Regions from separate parts of the Bacteroides luhongzhouii genome, predicted to be linked through region 2. Evidence: riboswitches for the same ligand, from Rfam matches in the RefSeq annotation. Region 2 holds a riboswitch; each other region holds the start of a gene.
What was found. Region 2 has a riboswitch for cobalamin ahead of GD631_RS19270 (TonB-dependent receptor plug domain-containing protein). Riboswitches for the same ligand answer to the same signal wherever they lie in the genome.
Positions count from the first base shown of each region.

Region 1: linked by a shared signal. The riboswitch ahead of accC (acetyl-CoA carboxylase biotin carboxylase subunit) and the one ahead of GD631_RS19270 (TonB-dependent receptor plug domain-containing protein) in region 2 are both predicted to bind cobalamin.
Region 3: linked by a shared signal. The riboswitch ahead of GD631_RS21640 (TonB-dependent receptor) and the one ahead of GD631_RS19270 (TonB-dependent receptor plug domain-containing protein) in region 2 are both predicted to bind cobalamin.
Region 4: linked by a shared signal. The riboswitch ahead of GD631_RS20975 (anaerobic ribonucleoside triphosphate reductase) and the one ahead of GD631_RS19270 (TonB-dependent receptor plug domain-containing protein) in region 2 are both predicted to bind cobalamin.

Region 1 covers NZ_CP059973.1:5,445,897-5,450,989, forward strand. Annotated here, with positions in the region: gene pncB (nicotinate phosphoribosyltransferase) at 1-586, shown strand, start outside; gene GD631_RS20845 (thioredoxin family protein) at 732-1,055, opposite strand; cobalamin riboswitch at 1,331-1,534, shown strand; gene accC (acetyl-CoA carboxylase biotin carboxylase subunit) at 1,667-3,181, shown strand; gene GD631_RS20855 (acyl-CoA carboxylase biotin carboxyl carrier protein subunit) at 3,204-3,713, shown strand; gene GD631_RS20860 (acyl-CoA carboxylase subunit beta) at 3,733-5,093, shown strand, end outside.
Region 2 covers NZ_CP059973.1:5,053,844-5,058,936, forward strand. Annotated here, with positions in the region: gene GD631_RS19260 (hypothetical protein) at 1-197, opposite strand, end outside; gene GD631_RS19265 (DUF5106 domain-containing protein) at 321-1,265, shown strand; cobalamin riboswitch at 1,697-1,897, shown strand; gene GD631_RS19270 (TonB-dependent receptor plug domain-containing protein) at 2,081-4,123, shown strand; gene GD631_RS19275 (YncE family protein) at 4,148-5,093, shown strand, end outside.
Region 3 covers NZ_CP059973.1:5,655,322-5,660,414, forward strand. Annotated here, with positions in the region: gene GD631_RS21635 (DUF5074 domain-containing protein) at 2-1,162, opposite strand; gene GD631_RS21640 (TonB-dependent receptor) at 1,159-3,165, opposite strand; cobalamin riboswitch at 3,377-3,587, opposite strand; gene GD631_RS21645 (ABC transporter substrate-binding protein) at 3,713-4,846, shown strand; gene GD631_RS21650 (FecCD family ABC transporter permease) at 4,843-5,093, shown strand, end outside.
Region 4 covers NZ_CP059973.1:5,474,569-5,479,661, reverse strand. Annotated here, with positions in the region: gene GD631_RS20985 (HU family DNA-binding protein) at 163-675, shown strand; gene GD631_RS20980 (Rpn family recombination-promoting nuclease/putative transposase) at 1,139-1,999, shown strand; cobalamin riboswitch at 2,288-2,476, shown strand; gene GD631_RS20975 (anaerobic ribonucleoside triphosphate reductase) at 2,509-4,902, shown strand; gene nrdG (anaerobic ribonucleoside-triphosphate reductase activating protein) at 5,024-5,093, shown strand, end outside.

The sequences.
Region 1 (5,093 bases), 390 kb from region 2:
TGCAATGAAATATGGAATGAAAATGATGGGGACTCACCCTCATGAATGGTTTATGTTTCATGGAGCACAGTTCGGATATAAACATGCCAACTATATGGCACTCGAAAACTGGGTGAATGTTTATGACGGTGATTTGGGTATCGCACTTTCCGACACCTATACTTCCGGCATCTTCCTTAGTAACCTTAGCCGTAAACAAGCAAAACTTTTCGACGGTGTGCGCTGTGATTCCGGTAATGAATTTGAGTTTATCGACAAGCTGGTTGCCCGTTACAAAGAGTTGGGAATTGACGCGACAACCAAAACCATCGTATTCAGCAATGCGCTCGACTTTACAAAAGCATTGGATATTCAAGAATACTGCAAAAACAAAATCCGCTGCTCTTTCGGAATAGGCACGAACCTTACCAACGATACCGGGTTCGAACCTTCGAACATTGTGATGAAACTGACGCAATGCAAGATGAATGTCAATCAGGAATGGAGGGAATGCATCAAACTGTCTGATGATGAAGGAAAACATACCGGAAGTCTTGAAGAAGTACAGGCTTGCCTGTACGAGTTGAGGTTAAACAGAAACCAATAATCAAGACGACGGAAAGGCTATAAAAAGAAAAACAGAAGTACCTCGATAGAAAATACTTTCTGCTTTTCCTTCATATATGCCATACTGAAATGCACCTGCATAAAACCAGCTATTTATATCATTGTAATAAGCGATACAATATTTTTCAGGATTTGAACCCTTTCACTGCTCTTTCCAATCTTTCCAAAGGTAATTCACCGGATTGCCGCCAAAGCTGTTCCCCTTTTCTAAAAAGAATAAAAGTAGGGGTTGACTCCACCGTATAAAAATCAGTAAGGGCAGGTTCCTGGTCGATGTCCACTTCCACTACTTCCAATGTTCCTTCCATCAGTTTCTTGAATTCTTCAACAACCGGTTTCATGCGTTGGCAGTGAGGACACCACGTTGCGTAAAACTCTGCCATTACCCAATCACCGTTAGCCAGCTTCTCCTGATTTCTTTCTTCACGAGCTATTTTCTTTTCTTTCATAATGAAATCTCCTTTTAATTAATAATTATCAACCTAACAATATCAGGAGAAAGATGGTTTAGAAAAGAAGCAAGGTTACACACTAATTAAAGAATCAAACCCGTTTGCATTTACCCGACCAACTATCAATATCCAAGCGAATATTCTCTGTACGGTGAAAAGACTTCTCTGCATCATACTTCGTTCCTATCACTTTATCTTCCGGACTAAGGACAAGCATTGCACAAAATCGAAACTTTCGTGCAAAAAAGAAACATCTTATTCAATATTTATTTATCTTTGCCCCCCGAAATGGTTCAGAATCCGTATCCAACGGACGATGATTAATAGGGAATCGGGTGCAAATCCCGGACAGTCCCGCTGCTGTGAAACTCTGTTCAATGTCTTATAATTGAACTAATTTAACGCCACTGATGTTATTCGGGAAGGCAAATAAGACAAGAGTCAGTCAGAAGACCTGCCATTTTGTGTAAGACGCCCCTCTCCTCGTGGGTTAGGAGAAAGAGTATCACTTGTTAAGCCCCAAATCAAAAAAATACTGTTTTTCGTCGGGTGGAGTATGTCCATTAGACGGGAAGACATTAATAAGTATGTACTTAATTGAAAAAAGTATGATAAAAAAAATCTTAGTAGCCAATCGCGGTGAAATTGCCGTAAGGGTAATGCGTTCCTGCCGGGAAATGGAGATAACGAGTATCGCTATCTTCTCCGAAGCAGACCGGACCGCGAAGCACGTGCTTTATGCAGACGAAGCTTATTGCGTAGGGCCGGCAGCATCCAAAGAGAGTTATCTGAATATAGAAAAAATCATCGAAGTGGCAAAAGCAGCTCATGCAGACGCCATCCATCCGGGTTACGGCTTCTTGTCCGAGAATGCCACCTTCGCCCGTCGATGTCAGGAAGAAGGAATCATCTTTATCGGACCCAATCCGGAAACAATGGAAGCTATGGGAGATAAAATTGCTGCCCGTATCAAAATGATTGAGGCGGGAGTACCCGTAGTTCCCGGCACACAAGACAACCTGAAAAGCGTGGAAGAAGCAATAGAGCTTTGCAATAAAATCGGTTATCCGGTGATGCTGAAGGCTTCTATGGGTGGTGGTGGAAAAGGAATGCGCCTCATCCACAGTGCCGAAGAAGTGGAAGAAGCATATACCACTGCCAAGAGCGAATCATTGTCTTCCTTTGGTGACGACACGGTTTACCTGGAGAAGTTCGTTGAAGAGCCTCATCACATCGAGTTCCAGATTCTTGGTGACAAGCATGGAAACGTCATTCATCTGTGCGAACGCGAATGTTCCGTGCAACGCCGTAACCAGAAAATCGTGGAAGAGACTCCTTCGGTTTTCGTCACTCCCGAACTGCGAAAAGACATGGGTGAAAAAGCGGTAGCGGCGGCTAAAGCTGTGAACTACATCGGTGCGGGTACTATCGAATTCCTTGTTGATAAACACCGCAACTATTATTTCCTTGAAATGAACACCCGCTTGCAGGTGGAACATCCGATTACAGAAGAAGTGATTGGAGTAGATTTGGTAAAAGAGCAAATTAAAGTTGCCGACGGACAAGTGCTTCAACTGAAACAAGAGAATATCCAACAACGTGGACACGCTATCGAATGTCGTATCTGTGCCGAAGACACTGAAATGAATTTCATGCCGAGTCCGGGTATCATCAAACAGATTACAGAGCCAAACAGTATCGGTGTGCGTATTGACAGCTATGTATACGAAGGATATGAAATCCCGATCTACTATGACCCGATGATCGGCAAACTGATTGTGTGGGCTACCAATCGCGAATATGCGATCGAGCGAATGCGCCGTGTTCTCCACGAATATAAATTGACCGGAGTGAAAAACAACATCAGCTATCTGCGTGCCATCATGGATACACCTGATTTTGTAGAAGGTCATTATGACACAGGGTTCATTGCCAAGAACGGCGAGTACCTGAAACAACGGATTATGCGCACCAGCGAACACTCCGAAAATATTGCCCTGATCGCTGCCTACATAGACTATCTGATGAATCTCGAAGAGAACAACAGCGGTATGGCTGCCGACAACCGCCCTATCAGCAAGTGGAAAGAGTTCGGATTGCATAAAGGTGTGTTGAGAATCTAATTTTAACAAAGAGAATTCAATTATGGAAATTCATATAGGAAACCGTGTGGCCGAAATAGAACTGGTCAACAAGGAAGATAATAAGGTAGTGCTCACCATTGATGGAAAAACGTTTGAAGCAGACGTAGTGATGGCAGAAAACGGCACTTGCAACATCTTGATGGATGGACGCAGTTCGAACGCACAGCTGATTCGCCGTGATAACGGAAAAAGTTATAAAGTGAATACGCATTATAGCAGTTTCAATGTAGAAATAGTGGACAGCCAAGCGAAATATCTGCGTATGCGCAAGAAAGGGGAAGAAGAACAGAATGACTGTATCATTTCTCCGATGCCGGGCAAAGTAGTGAAAATACCTGTGGTAACCGGTCAGGAAATGAAAGCTGGAGATACCGCTATCGTTATCGAAGCCATGAAGATGCAAAGCAACTACAAAGTGACTTCAGACTGCCGCATTAAAGAAATTCTGGTTCAGGAAGGTGATAACATAACCGGCGACCAGACATTAATAACATTAGAACCGATTGCATAATATAAGAACGGATTGCATTATGGAAGAAATGAATAAAGCATACGCCACGTTCGAGGAACGTGACCGCATCGCTTCTCTTGGTGGAGGCGTTGATAAAATAGAGAAGCAACACGAAAGCGGTAAAATGACTGCTCGCGAACGTATCGACATGTTGCTCGATAAAGGTACTTTCGTTGAACTGGACAAGCTAATGGTTCACCGTTGTACGAACTACGGCATGGATAAAAACAAAATTCCGGGAGACGGTATCGTTTCAGGTTACGGAAAGGTGGACGGTCGCCAGGTATTTGTTTACGCATATGACTTTACCGTATATGGCGGTTCACTGTCTGCTTCCAATGCCAAAAAGATTGTAAAAGTACAACAACTTGCGTTGAAGAATGGTGCCCCGATTATCGCTTTGAATGATTCGGGCGGCGCACGTATTCAGGAAGGTATCGAAAGCCTTTCCGGTTATGCGGATATTTTCTATCAGAACACAATGGCCAGCGGTGTGATTCCACAGATTTCGGCCATTCTGGGTCCTTGTGCCGGAGGCGCTTGCTACTCTCCCGCCCTTACCGATTTCATCTTTATGGTGAAAGAAAAAAGTCACATGTTTGTAACTGGTCCGGATGTAGTAAAAACCGTGATTCATGAAGAAGTAAGCAAAGAAGAACTGGGTGGCGCAATGACGCATAGCAGCAAGAGCGGTGTGACGCATTTTATGTGCAACTCCGAAGAAGAACTGTTGATGAGCATCCGTGAACTGCTATCTTTCTTACCGCAGAATAATATGGATGAAGCCAGGAAACAACCTTGCGCTGACGAAACCAACCGCGAAGACGCTTCTCTGGATACGATCGTTCCGGTAGATCCGAACGTTCCGTATGATATGAAAGACATTATCGAACGTGTGGTAGACAACGGTTATTTCTTCGAAGTCATGCAGAACTTTGCAAAGAATATCATCATCGGCTTTGCCCGCATGGCAGGTCGTTCGGTAGGTATCGTAGCCAATCAGCCGGCTTATCTTGCCGGCGTTCTTGATATCGACGCCAGCGACAAAGCAAGTCGTTTTATCCGTTTCTGCGACTGTTTCAATATTCCATTGATTACATTCGAAGATGTTCCGGGGTTCCTTCCGGGATATACGCAGGAAAACAACGGTATCATCCGTCACGGTGCAAAAATAGTTTATGCGTTCGCAGAAGCTACTGTTCCCAAGCTGACCGTTATTACCCGCAAAGCTTACGGTGGCGCTTATATCGTAATGAACTCCAAGCAGACCGGAGCTGACGTGAACTTCGCATATCCCAGCGCAGAAATCGCAGTGATGGGTGCAGACGGAGCAATCAACATCCTTTTCCGTAAAGCTGACGAAGCAACAAAAACCAAAGA
Region 2 (5,093 bases):
TTACTTACCCCCCAAAGTGCATATTCCTCGCTAAAACATACAAAATAAGCCGGAGTTTCTGCATATTCTTGCATTTGTTTATGCAATTTCTCTTCTGGTTTAATCATGTTGAAGTATTCTTTTTCGATGGAAATCTTAAAAACAGAACATGATCCTCTTTCCAGCTCATCCTTTCCCGAACTTCCCAAATTCACCATTTGAAACTCCGGTAACTGAAAAAAAGATGATTTTTTTGATAAAAATAAAAAGAAAGCTATCTTTGTCTTCAATACATGTATACTTCAATGCACATACATAAGTTAAATGAAAAATAGCAAGTCATGAAAACGAATATAAATATCCTATTTACTTTGTGTATTCTCCTTCTTTGTGCCTGTAAAAGTGGAAACGCTTCCAATCAATGTGAAAACGAAGCTCCCCGGGATACTATTACAACCTTCATCCTGCCTGCCATCCCCACAATGATGACAGCTCCCGAACAACGAGCAGATTTTCTAGTGAAACACTATTGGGATCATGTCAACTTCGCCGACACCAATTACATCCACCACCCCGAAATAACCGAGCAAGCCTGGGCAGACTATTGCGACATACTGAATCATGTACCTTTGGAAACCGCACAAGAAGCCATGCGGAAAACAATCGAGCGAACGAACGCAGACAAAAAGGTATTCACCTACATCACCGATCTGGCTGATAAATATCTCTACGACCCCAACTCCCCCATGCGTAACGAAGAATTCTACATCCCCGTATTAGATGCTATGTTAACTTCCCCCCTGCTAGAGGAAATAGAAAAAGTACGTCCCAAAGCCCGCCGGGAATTGGCCCAGAAAAACCGCATCGGCACCAAAGCCCTGAACTTCAACTACACGCTGGCCTCCGGCGCGCAAGGTTCCCTCTACCAACAACAAACGGATTACATCCTGCTATTCATCAACAACCCAGGTTGCCATGCCTGCACAGAAACGATAGACGCTCTGAAAAACGCCCCTATCATCAACCAACTTCTGGAACAAAAGAAACTAACAGTCCTCTCCGTCTATCCTGACGAAGAACTGGACGAATGGCGAAAACACCTGAATGAATTCCCCAAAGAATGGATCAACGGATACGACAAGAAACTCGCCATCAAAGAACAACAACTATACGACTTGAAAGCAATCCCCACCCTCTACCTTCTCAACAAGGAAAAAACTGTGCTCTTAAAAGACGCCACCGCACAAGCTGTTGAAGAATACCTGCTAATGAAAAGCAATAAATAAACATACACAAGAAATCCCTGTTGACATACAGCATATAAGCCAACATAGGCCGCTTGATTAACATAGAAAAGATAGTGACGGTATATGCTCAAGATACTAACGGTATCCTTGCCATATACCGTCACTATTTACGCCGGATAGCGTCACCATTTCCCCAAAGAATCTCCCCCACCAACAACCAACCTACCTCCCCCCACCTCACACCCACCCCACACGCCTCCCCGGCCTCGTTTTTTCAGCGTCAAGCGCAGGTGTTTTCTTCGGCGTCAAAAAGGGCAGACTGTTTGAGCGTAGCGAGTTTCTGCCCTTTAGCCGGAGGAAGCACCGGAGTAGCTGAAAAAACGCAGCCTTGATCCTTTCTTTTTGGTTCTTTCTCTTTCGTATCAAGACGAAAGAAAAAGAACATCCCTTTGGAAAAAACAAATAAACTCCCTATCTTTGTCGCGCATTGGTTTGCGACTCCCATGCGGGGGAAGCAATTAAAAGGGAATCAGGTGCAAGTCCTGAACAGTCCCGCTGCTGTAAGTTCCATACAAGTTACAAGCAATTCACTCATTGCCACTGGAGACCAATCCGGGAAGGCGTTTGTAACAGGAATAAGTCAGAAGACCTACCATGCAAATAAGTTTCACTGCTTTCGAGGAAAAAGCGTTGAGTCTAATGAACCGGACAAGTCGTCTATCATTTCATTCATCACTCTGATTCAGAGAAAGTGTGTTAAAACGAATAAACTCTGCCAAGTTTATTTATGCGTGTCCGGTCGAAGGGATTTCGCCCGGACACTTATAAACAACAACAGACTGAAAAAGGAATAAATGAAAAAAAGAACATTTAATAAAGTGATCTTTGCAGTATTCAGCTGCCAATTCTTATCCATACCACTTTTTGCACAACAGCAAAAGGTAGATACGACACATACATATTCTATTCCCGAAATAACAGTATCAGACCTCTATCAAACCCGCGAAATACGCTCAACCGCTCCCCTGCAAGTATTCTCCAAAGACGCCCTGAAAAACCTGCACGCCCTGCAAGTCTCCGACGCGGTGAAACACTTTGCCGGAGTGACTGTAAAAGATTACGGAGGCATCGGCGGACTGAAAACAGTATCCATACGAAGCCTGGGAGCCCAACATACCGCTGTCGGCTATGACGGAATTACCCTGACCGATTGCCAAACAGGCCAAATTGATATAGGTCGCTTCTCGCTCGATAATGTTGACAGACTTTCTCTAAACAACGGACAAAGCGATAATATCTTCCAACCTGCCCGCTTCTTTGCAGCAGCAGGCATACTGAATATCCAGACACTTACCCCACTATTCACGAAGGACAAAAAGACCAACGTAGCAGGAGCTTTCAAAACAGGTTCTTGGGGATTAGTCAATCCCTCCCTCCTGCTGGAACAACAATTCAATAAAACATGGAGCATGTCAGTCAGTGGCGAATGGATGTCCTCTGACGGACATTATCCATATACCCTGCGCTATGGAAGTGCAGAAGGAGATCTGTCCTCACGTGAGAAACGGAAAAATACAGACGTACAGACGTTCCGTGCTGAAGCCGGACTCTACGGCAACTTCTCCGATAAAGAACAATGGCGGTTGAAAGCCTACTACTTCCAGTCCTCCCGGGGACTACCCAAAGCTACAACCTTCTATAACGACCATTCCACACAACACTTGTGGGATAAAAACACTTTCATACAAAGTCAATACAAGAAAGAATTCAGTCAGCAATGGGTGTTCCAAACCTCTGCCAAGTGGAATTGGAGCTATCAACGTTATCTGGACCCCGATACCAAGAACTCTTTAAAGAAAACGGAAAACAGCTATTATCAGCAGGAATATTACCTTTCCGCTTCTGTACTATACAGACTGTTGAGCAACCTCTCATTCTCTCTTTCCACCGACGGAAGCATCAACACCATGAACGCCGATCTAAACAACTTTGTACATCCCACGCGCTATTCATGGCTAACGGCATTCGCCGGCAAATACGTGAATGACTGGTTAACAATCTCCGCATCCGCATTGGCAACCGTTATCAATGAAGATGTAAAGAAAGGCGGCAGTGCCGGCAATCACCGTAAACTAACCCCTTACGTAAGTGCCGCATTCAAACCTTTTCATCATGAAGAATTCCGTGTACGCTTCTTCTATAAAGATATTTTCCGCCTGGCAAGTTTCAACGACTTATATTACGAAGAAGTAGGCAATACCCAACTAAAACCGGAAAAAGCCAAACAATACAACATCGGACTGACATACAGCAAGAATGTATGCCCATTCCTACCCTATTTGTCAGCAACCGTCGATGCTTATTATAATAAGGTTACAGATAAAATCATCGCTTATCCTACCAAGAACCTTGCCGTATGGAGCATGAAAAACCTGGGTGAAGTTGACATCAAAGGCATTGATGCTACAGGAAGTCTCTCCCTCCAACCCTGGGAAAAAATCCGCATCAACCTCTCGGGTAACTACACATACCAACGAGCATTAGACGTTACCCCACCCGATCCAAGCACGTATGAATCGACATACAAACATCAAATAGCTTACACTCCCCGCGTCTCCGCTTCGGGACAGGCAGGCGTCGAAACACCGTGGATCAATCTGTCTTATTCATTCCTTTTTTCCGGAAAACGCTATGCATTAGGACAAAACATTGCCGAAAACAGATTGGATAGCTATAGCGACCACAGCATTTCTGCAAGCCGTGATTTTCAGATCAGAAAAATCACGACCTCTCTCAGCGTGGAAGTATTGAACCTGATGGACAAGAATTACGAGATTGTGAAATACTTCCCAATGCCCGGACGATCCGTAAGGGCTACAATAAAAATAAGATATTAACTATTATAAAGGTAAGATATTGACGTGAAAAGGAAACTAATATATATATTCTCGTGCTGGCTGTCATTCATAATCTTATTTGTGGCATGTGATGATATGGAGGACAAGCCCTTCACATCAGGCATTATAGGCGATCCGACAGAAACGGGTACCGCCGAATTATATGTATTATGCGAAGGACTGTTCAATCAGAACAATAGCTCGCTGGCACGTTTTTCTTTCGGCAACCAGCAAATGGTTCGTGACTATTTCAAAGCAGTCAACCGCCGGGGATTAGGAGATACAGCCAACGATATGGCTATTTATGGAAGCAAGATATATGTGATAGTCAATATCTCCAGTACGATAGAAGTGATAGACTTTCGTACGGGAAGCTCATTGAAACAGATTCAGATGTTGGCAGAAAACGGAAGTTCCCGGCAGCCACGCTACATCGCTTTTCACAAAGAAAAGGCATACGTATGTTCATACGATGGAACCGTTGCACGTATAGACACCACCTCCCTATCCATAGAAGCTATCACATCAGTGGGACGCAACCCCGACGGTATTTGTGTACAAAACGAAAAGTTATATATTTCCAATTCCGGCGGGTTGGACTATTCATCAGGACTGGGTGTAGACAACACGGTATCTGTTGTCGATATTGCCACATTTAAAGAAAGTAGCAAACTAACAGTAGGCCCGAATCCCGGTAAAATAGCAGCAGGTCCGGACGAAACCGTTTATGTAGCCACCCGTGGCGAAGATGTAGAAGCCGGCGATTATAACTTCGTCAAGATAGATTGCCGGACAAACAAGGTTACTCAATCTAACGAGAAAGTGCAAAACTTCGCCATCGACGGAGACATAGCCTACCTATACAATTACAACTATACCACACAGACTTCTTCTATCAAGATGTTCAATCTGAAAACAGAAGAAACAATCCGTGAGAATTTCATAACCGATGGAACTGTAATAAAGACAC
Region 3 (5,093 bases), 600 kb from region 2:
GTTATTGAAATGTTTTCGTTGTAAAAGCAAAATGAGCCGGTATATCGCCTGCCCTGACTTTCCATCTTTTCTTTCCTTCAGGACTAAAACAATAGAGATAACCAGGCACGACATAACTTTTTGCATCTGTTACAAATATTTCTTTCGTCTCCGGGTTCACAGTCACCCCATACGGAATTGCTATTTCCGCCTCTGTTCCATCGGTTATAAAATTGCGAGAGACCATTTTATTTTGTTTCACGTCATAGAGAGCATAAGTAATTGTATTACTTTCTGTAACGTAACTCCATTCTACACTAGTCATATAAATAGAGTCCCCACTCAAACACATTTCACTCGCGGCAATACCCAAGCTTCCCGTCACACGATCCGTTTGAGTATCTATAACAAAGACATCTGATCCGGTTCCATAATAATCCCCTCGCGAGCTAACATATATACGTCCATAACGATCCAACTTCATATGGTGAAGATTAATAGCTACATCAATTGTTTTAATAACCTGAAAAGTCTTCAAATCAATAACCGATACAGTCCGGTCATAATCAGGGAAACGATATCCGCCAGAATTGGCAACATAAAGTTTTCCATCCTTTATCACCATCTCTTCCGGTTGATAACCGACTACCACTTCACGGGTGATAGCTAAATTTGTCGTATCCACTTCAACCACTTTTCCCGGACGTGCATTGGGATCTATCCCAACAGGTCCCGCATACGAACTGACATACGCCTTTCCATTACTAAAAGTGATATAACGGCAATTAACCACATCTATTTGCCCCAAATGTTGTGCAGTTTCCACATCCATCACCTCTATAAAATTGGAACAATTGATTACAGCATACAACTTGTCTCCATAAATCTGCAAGTCATTTCCAACATCTCCCAGTTCCTTCACTACAGATGGATTCCGTTCAGCATAAATATTACGATGATACTTACCGGTAGTACTGTCATAAAAATCAAGTGTACACTTATTACTACCCATATTTCCTTCATTGAGAAGATACATTCCTTTAATATGAACACCCCCTAAAGGATCCTTGCCGATTTCTATCTCATCAGAAGGTAAAACCGGAAGTTCCCCCCGACAAGCCAGCAAACAAGCACTTGCTAATATTCCAAACAAGACGCGTGAAAGAATATTATTCACAATCATATAGTTAAGTTTAAAATGAATTTAAAGTTAGTTCCTGGCATCGGATAAGACCTCACCACTTCATATTGTTGATTAAAAATATTATTGACTTCCAAAGTCAACTTAAAATCATTCTTTTTCCAATTGAATTTCTTCGCTATAGACAAGTCACTTGTATACCAAGGAAGACGATAATTATCCGGAGTATTAGCCGAAACATCATAACGCTCACCTGTATATATAAAACTATAGTTCAGTTCCCATGATTTGTATTCAGCATTTAGTATAGCCGAGCCACTATGCCAAGGTATATACGATATTTGTCCTCCATATGTATCCTCATCCAACTTATCAGTAAAATCCTGTGCTTTCTGATAAGTATATGATAAGCGGCTGTCAAAGGTCCAATTATCACCTAATTTCCAGGCTCCTTGTAAAACAACATCCACTCCTTTAATTTCAACAAGCCCCAAATTAATCATTGTCCAACGAAAGAAATTATTGGTAGGAGTAGCTATTATTTTATTTTCCACTTCATTATAATATGCATCCAACTGAACATTCAAGGCTTGCAACCATGTTTCAGTAAATAACTTCTGATAAGTGAATCCAATATTATACTGATTTGTATATTCTGGTTTTAATTTTATATTTCCTATGAATGTATAATACAAATCATTTAAAGTCGGCATACGAAATATCCGCTTATAAAAGGTACGCAAATTAAAATCAATATTCTTGAAAGGTTTATAGGAAGCGATGGCGGTAGGAGTAAATTCCATTTTATTCCCAGCTGAAGTAGTATCCGAAGCAACGTTCTCATGCACGAAAGTTCCCAAGACACTGGCCTGAAACTTAAAACGATCAAAATGTAAAGAGGTAGCCGCCGCCACCAACGTCGTATTTCGCCGTGGATAAGGGAAATCAGTCAGATTGGCATTCAACTTATTCCACTGGTAGTCCACTGAAAGATTTATATCCCAAAAAGGAAGAATAGTGACTCTATTAGCCATTGACAAGTAAACCTCCTGTTGACGATATGTATTATTTACATACATAGTAGCCTCCTCTTTTCTGGGATCTGCCAAATAGTGTAAATAATCATATGCATATTTGGTATTCAACAACAGACTATATGCTTCACCAAAATCTTTCTTGAAAGAAGACTGAAGAAAGAAATTGGTATCCCATTGGCGATCTTCATGTGAAAAACGATTCCGCACAACAGCACCAGGATACCCACGTTCTGAATTATAAAAATAAGCTTTTGTGCGCCAGTAACCGCCTTTTATTTTACCATATAAACCACCTTCCGTGCGTAAAGCATTCACATCGCCATTACGGCGGACTGCCGTAGTATCGTACCCCCCAGCTACCGCATAAGTAAATTTATACTTTCCGGTGGTATACATATATTCAGTACTAAGTGACGCACTTACATTCTCACTTAGTTTCTGTTCCCAAAGTAGAGATGGATTGACAACGCCAAAGGAGCCTGTTTTAAAAGCAGCTTTTACATGATAAGCCTTATTCGCCTGAAAAACAGGCGTTCTCGACTGAAGATAAATAGAACCGGCAGAACCGAAATCTTTCGCTGGCTGGAAAATAGCACTTTTCTGCCCATTATATAAAGTAACGGCCTCCATATTATCCAAAGAAAAGCGTCCCAAATCAATCACTCCATTCTGTGCATTCCCCAATTCAATGCCATCATAGAACACTCCGACATGATTCGTCCCCATACTTCGGATATTTACGGTCTTCAATCCTCCTATTCCACCGTAATCTTTTACTTGTACTCCCGAAAAATAGCGTATGGCATCTGCAACCGAATGTACGGCTAATTTTTCTAACTTATCACCAGATAAAGACTGCACCGGAATCACTTCCTTATTAATTTTAGCAGTAATTACTACTTCATGAAGATGGTGTAAGCTATCCAGTTTACTTTGTGCTGATAGTAATAAAAACATGCTCAAAAAGCATCCTATCCAAAATACTCTAAAATGAATCTGCCTGAACATAATCCTCCTGTTTATTAATTTAAATAATAAACTTTCATAGAGTTACAGCAAGGATGCAATTTTCTACATACTCAAACCAATATACGTACTTCTCCCCCGTATAATGGAACATTCAAAAAGGCATATTTCTCCTTTCTGAAACTTCACATCAGCAATTAAAGATGTATTTTGAATTAAAAACTGCACTCTTCAAACTCTAATCCCAGAAAGCTTCAAGAATTCAACTTTGGCAGGTCTTCTGACTTACTCCATTTTCCTAACGCCCTTCCCATCTCTCCAAAGTGAGACAGTGGATTTGAGTATTGTAGGAAAACTTTTGGCGGAGCTTACAGCAGCGGGTCTGTTCAGGATTTACACCTGATTCCCTTTTCACCATTCTTCCGTAGCATCGGACGAATGACACCAAAATTTCTGCGGCAAAGATACATCAAATAGAAACAAATCAGAAGAAAATTCTAATGAAAATAAAAACAAACTAATAATTAGTCCTATCTTTGCCACTCGAAAGCATCCACTAATCTTTTTTCTAATTAAAATCTGTATAAAAGTGAAATCTCCAATCTCAACTATCGCTTTACTATGCCTCTTCTTTTTGGCAAGCTGTATATCCCGTAATAAAACATCTCTGGAAGCATTCAGCCAGGATATATATACTCCCGAATATGCTTCCGGATTTAAAATACTGGGGGCAGATAATGCAGCCAGTACACTGATTCAAGTCTCCAATCCGTGGCAAGGAGCACAAGACGTGAAAATGTCCTATTTCATTTCGCGCAATGGAGAGCAAGCACCTGCAGGCTTTAATGGTCCCGTCATTCCTGCCGGAGCCAGAAATATCGTATGTATGTCTTCTTCCTATATCGCCATGCTTGATGCACTGGGAGAACTCAAACGTATTGTCGGAGTATCCGGCATCAATTACGTGTCTAATCCCTGCATTCTCGCCCACAAAGATTCAATCAAAGATATGGGAGCGGAAATGAATTACGAGTTGTTGCTGGGATTAAAACCGGACGTCGTACTATTATATGGTATTGGTGATGCTCAAACAGCTGTTACAGATAAACTGAAAGAATTAGCCATACCTTATATATATATGGGAGAATATCTGGAAGAATCTCCACTAGGAAAAGCCGAGTGGATGGTTGTTCTTTCCGAATTGATTGACAACCGGAAGAAAGGGATTGAAGTGTTCCGGGAAATTCCGAAACGCTACCATGCTTTAAAAGCTCTTACCGACTCCATCAGCCAACACCCTACCGTCATGTTCAACACTCCGTGGAACGACAGTTGGGTAATGCCTTCCACCCAAAGCTACATGGCACAGTTGGTTGCAGACGCTGGTGCAGATTATATCTATAAGGAAAATAATTCCAACAGTTCAACTCCTATCGGCTTGGAAACAGCCTACGGACTGATACAAAAGGCAGATTATTGGATCAATGTAGGTTCGGTCACCACATTAGACGAATTAAAAGCTGTGAATCCTAAATTTGCAGATGCTAAAGCCGTCCGGGAAAAGACAGTCTACAACAATAACTTGCGACTGACATCAACAGGAGGCAATGACTATTGGGAATCGGCAGTTGTTCGTCCTGATGTGGTGTTACGTGATCTGATTCATATTTTCCATCCGGAACTCGTTTACGATTCACCTTATTATTACAGACACCTGAAATGAAACCATTCTGCAGACGTACCGCTCTATTATTCACCGCATTAGGAATAGTTGCCATCCTGTTACTATTAATAGATATAGCAACAGGAGATACTTTCATCCCTATATCAAAGATAGGAGCCGTACTCACCGGCGGCGAATGTGATGAAACCACCCGCAATATCGTTCTCTCCATCCGCTTTATCCGCGTCATAGTAGCGGCATTAATAGGTATAGCTCTTTCGGTAAGCGGTCTGCAAATGCAGACGGT
Region 4 (5,093 bases), 420 kb from region 2:
GTTGGCATAGTTCGTGTAGAAGTTGTGCCTGTTTGTTGTCTCTTGTGACGAGTCGTCACGTCGTGTTCTTCTGCTTTTTTCTTTTCATATACTTTTGCTTTCGTAATCGGTTACAGATAGAATTTATTCATTAATCATTAAAAAGAAGAAAGGAAAAAAAGTATGCCATTAATTTACAAACCGTATCAGGCAACGCTTGCCAACAAGGAAGGACAGAAACTTTATTATCCCCGTCTGGTGAAATTCGGGAAAATGGTCAACACGCAGAAGATGGCGGAATTGATTGCGGAAAAAGCCTCGCTGACGGCGGGTGATGTTCACAACGTTATTCGCAACCTGATGTCGGTGATGCGTGAACAGTTGCTCAACAGTCGCACGGTACGTCTCGAAGGCTTGGGGACGTTTACTATGATTGCCAAGGCAAACGGGAAAGGGGTAGAGTTGGAAAATAAGGTCAGCAGTTCGCAGATCACTTCATTGCGTTGCCAGTTTACGCCCGAATACACTCGTGCCGCCGACGGGAGTGCTACCCGTGCGTTGACCACCGGAGTGGAGTTTGTGCACATCAAGGATGTAGCGGGTTCGTTTGTGGCCGATGATGTCATTGACAAAGACCCGGATGAGGATAATAAACCTGGTGGTGGAAGCGGAGAAGCGCCGGACCCGGCAGCTTAACCGGGAGTTCAATCGACAGCTGAATCCGCAGGGACTAACTGATAAGTTTGTCGGGCAAACTAAAGCTTATTAATGGACGACTAATCAGTAGCCGCGAATCGGGTATAGCTGATGGTTGCACTTCGACCGATATAAAATAGATTATCAACCTTAAAAGAAAAGCGAATGAAATTATTATTGGAAAAGTTGTTAGACATTCTTGAGGCTGTTCTGCGGTTCCGTCATCGGAGAAGCAGTAAGACAGAAAAAGATTAGTGTACGTGCCGCACGTAGCTCACGGAACCGGTAACGAACGTGGAGCAACTCATAAAGTGAAAGTAAAGTAAGGCTCAAGGCTCAAATGAAGAAGCTGTCTCCCGATGAATGAGGCAGCTTTTTTTTGTATCCATTTATTTTCTTCTATTCTTGACCGTATTCAACAAAAAAACTCTATCTTTGTTTTATAATTGAGACACAGCATATAATGGGAAGATTTATCAATCCCTTTACCGATTTTGGCTTTAAGTTTTTATTCGGCAGAGAGGTAGAAAAGGAGTTGTTAATCGACTTCTTGAACGATTTGCTCGTAGGAGAGCATGTGATTACCGACATCAGGTTCCTTAACAACGAACAGCCGCCGGAAGTAAAAACAGAACGAGGTCTTATCTACGACATCTATTGCGTGACCGATACCGGTGAACGTATTATCGTAGAAATGCAGAACCGGGAACAACCTTACTTTAAAGATCGTGCCCTCTTCTATCTTTCTAGGGCCATTACGCAGCAAGCGAAAAGGGGAGTTTGGAACTTCCAGCTGGATGCCGTGTACGGAGTGTTCTTCATGAATTTCGTGATGGATAAGGATATGCCCTCTAAAATTAGAACGGATATCGTTCTTTCTGACAGGGATACGGGGAAGCTCTTCAGCAACAAGTTCCGGCAGATTTTTATCGAACTGCCGAACTTCAATAAAGAAGAGGATGAATGTGAAAATGATTTTGAACGCTGGATTTATATACTAAAGCATATGGATACACTTGACCGGATGCCTTTCAAGGCTCGCAAGGCCGTCTTCGAGCGACTTGAAAAGTTGGCTTCCAAAGCAAATATGACCCAGGAGGAAAGAGCCCAGTATGAAGAAGAATGGAAAGTTTATAACGATTATTTTAATACGTTGGACTTTGCTGAACAGAAGGGTTTACAAAAAGGCTTACAAAAAGGTTTGCAGAAAGGTTTGCAAAAAGGTAAAGAAGAAACAGCTCGTAATTTGAAAGAATTAGGTGTGGCTGACGATATTATTATGAAATCTACTGGGCTTTCGAAAGAAGAAATAGAAAAATTATAATTTCTTTCATTCTATCGGAAAGAAAGTTTTTGTCGAAAGTGAAAAAATAGTCTATAACTTATGAAGCAAACGATAGTTGTGGAGACTTTTAACACATCCTTTTTCCGCTAAGGGTAAAGTACCTGAAAACTATATATGTCTTTTGGGTGAAATAAACGGATTTGGAATATTATCCACGTTAAAATCAGAAAAAAGTTTTCCGTTTTGGAAAACTTTCTGTATCAGCGAGAAAGAAAAGTTTCCCGAAATTTAATGTTAAAAGCTAACCAAGCTATGATATAATCTCCTATCTTTGTATCCGGTTTCGGAACTAAAAAGAGGTTTAGTCAATGAGGGAACGCTGTGCAAATCGGCGACAGTACCCGCTGCTGTAATTCTCTAAGAATCCGCACAATAGGCCACTGCATCGATGCCGGTGTGGGAAGGTGTTGCGGGGGAGAGATAAGTCAGAAGACCTGCCGAAGAGATTTTCTATTTTTAATTTATTAATGCTTTCGGGAGTTAAAGTTATGAACTACGCGGAAATTTGTATCATCAAACGTGATGGTAAAAGAGAAGATTTCTCTATCAGTAAGATTAAGAATGCAATCAGTAAAGCATTCAGTGCAAGTGGTATTCAGGATGAGCAGCAGTTGATTGCTGACATCACCATGAATGTTATCAGTCAGTTTGCTACCCCCACGATCACCGTAGAAGAGATTCAGGACTTGGTGGAAAAGTCGTTGATGAAAGTGCGGCCGGAAGTAGCGAAGAAATACATCATCTATCGCGAATGGCGGAATACGGAGCGTGAGAAGAAAACCCAGATGAAACAGGTGATGGACGGCATTGTGGCTATCGACAAGAACGATGTCAATTTGAGCAACGCCAACATGAGCAGTCACACCCCTGCCGGACAGATGATGACGTTCGCTTCCGAAGTGACTAAAGATTACACCTATAAATACTTGTTGCCGAAACGTTTTGCCGAAGCACACCAGTTGGGAGACATTCACATCCACGACCTGGACTATTATCCGACAAAGACGACAACCTGCATCCAATATGATATGGACGACCTCTTTGAACGCGGTTTCCGCACAAAGAACGGTAGCATCCGCACCCCGCAAAGCATCCAAAGCTATGCTACGCTGGCTACCATCATCTTTCAGACCAACCAAAATGAGCAGCATGGCGGACAGGCGATTCCGGCTTTCGACTTCTTCATGGCAAAAGGAGTAGCCAAATCTTTCCGCAAGCATCTGGCATCGTTTATCAACTTCTATGTGGCTATGGAAAACGGAAATCAGGCCGATGAGAAATCCATCCGCACGTTGATTAAAGAATACCTTCCGTCTATCAAGTCCACCGAGGCCGAACGCGAAACATTGCGCATCGCTCTGGTCGCTTTACAGATCATTATAGATAAGGAACACCTTGCCCGCATCGTCGAAAAAGCCTACCAGCAGACCCGTAAAGATACGCATCAGGCAATGGAAGGATTCATCCACAACCTGAACACGATGCATTCTCGTGGCGGTAACCAAGTGGTATTCAGTTCCATCAACTACGGAACGGACACTTCTGCCGAAGGCCGCATGGTGATCGAAGAACTGCTGAAAGCTACCATTGAAGGCCTCGGCACCAGAGGAGAAGTGCCCGTATTCCCCATCCAGATATTCAAGGTGAAAGACGGCGTTTCTTACTCGGAGAAAGACTTTGAGAAAGCAATGAAAGCGGAGAACATCGAAGAGGCAATGACCGACAGTTACGAGGCTCCCAACTTCGACTTGCTATTAAAGGCTTGCCAGACCACTGCGAAAGCGTTGTTCCCGAACTTCATGTTTCTCGACACACCTTTCAACCAGAACGAGAAATGGAAAGCCGACGATCCGCAACGTTACATCTACGAACTGGCAACGATGGGCTGCCGTACCCGTGTCTTTGAAAATGTGGCCGGAGAAAAATCGTCTTTAGGACGTGGCAATCTTTCGTTCACCACACTGAATATGCCAAGACTGGCTATCGAAGCCCGTATCAAAGCGGAAAATCTGGTAGAAGATGAACGCAACAAGGACGCCATCGAACAAAAGGCAAAAGAAATTTTCATCGAATCCGTACACCAAATGTCTGTGCTCGTGGCCGACCAGCTTTACGAACGTTATCAGTATCAGCGTACGGCCCTGGCACGCCAGTTCCCGTTCATGATGGGAAATAATGTGTGGAAAGGCGGCGGAGAACTGAATCCGAATGAACAGGTGGGAGACGCCTTGCGCAGCGGTACACTGGGGATCGGATTTATCGGCGGACACAACGCGATGGTGGCTCTCTACGGACAAGGTCACGGACACAACCAGAAAGCATGGGACACGCTGTATGAAGCGGTGATGGAAATGAATAAAGTGGTAGACGAATATAAAGAGAAATATAACCTGAACTACTCCGTTCTGGCTACTCCTGCCGAAGGACTTTCGGGACGTTTCACGAAAATGGACCGCCGGAAATATGGAAAAATCCCCGGAGTGACAGATCGCGACTATTATGTCAACTCTTTCCATGTAGACGTGAAAGAACCGATCAGCATCGTTGAGAAAATCAAGCGTGAAGCTCCGTTCCACGCTATTACGCGCGGAGGACATATCACGTATGTGGAGCTGGACGGTGAAGCGCAGAAGAATGTGCGTGCCATTGCCAAGATTGTGAAAGTGATGCACGACGAAGGAATTGGATACGGCTCTATCAATCACCCGGTAGACACTTGTCATAACTGTGGCTACAAGGGAGTTATCTTCGATAAATGCCCTGTATGCCAGAGTGAAAGTATTCTCCGTATGCGCCGTATCACCGGTTATCTGACGGGCGACTTAAGCTCTTGGAACTCTGCCAAACGTGCAGAAGAGAAGGACCGTGTAAAGCATTTGTAGAATAAATGTTTGATAATTGATGAATGGATAATGAACGGTGCTTGATGAAAGCGTTACGGTTCATTATCCATTATTCGCTTATTCATTTTCAATTATTCATTGTCCATTATCCATTAAAGAAGTGAATTTATTAGGAACTTATTCTGAAACGATTGTTGACGGTGAAGGTATCAGGTATTCTATTTATCTTG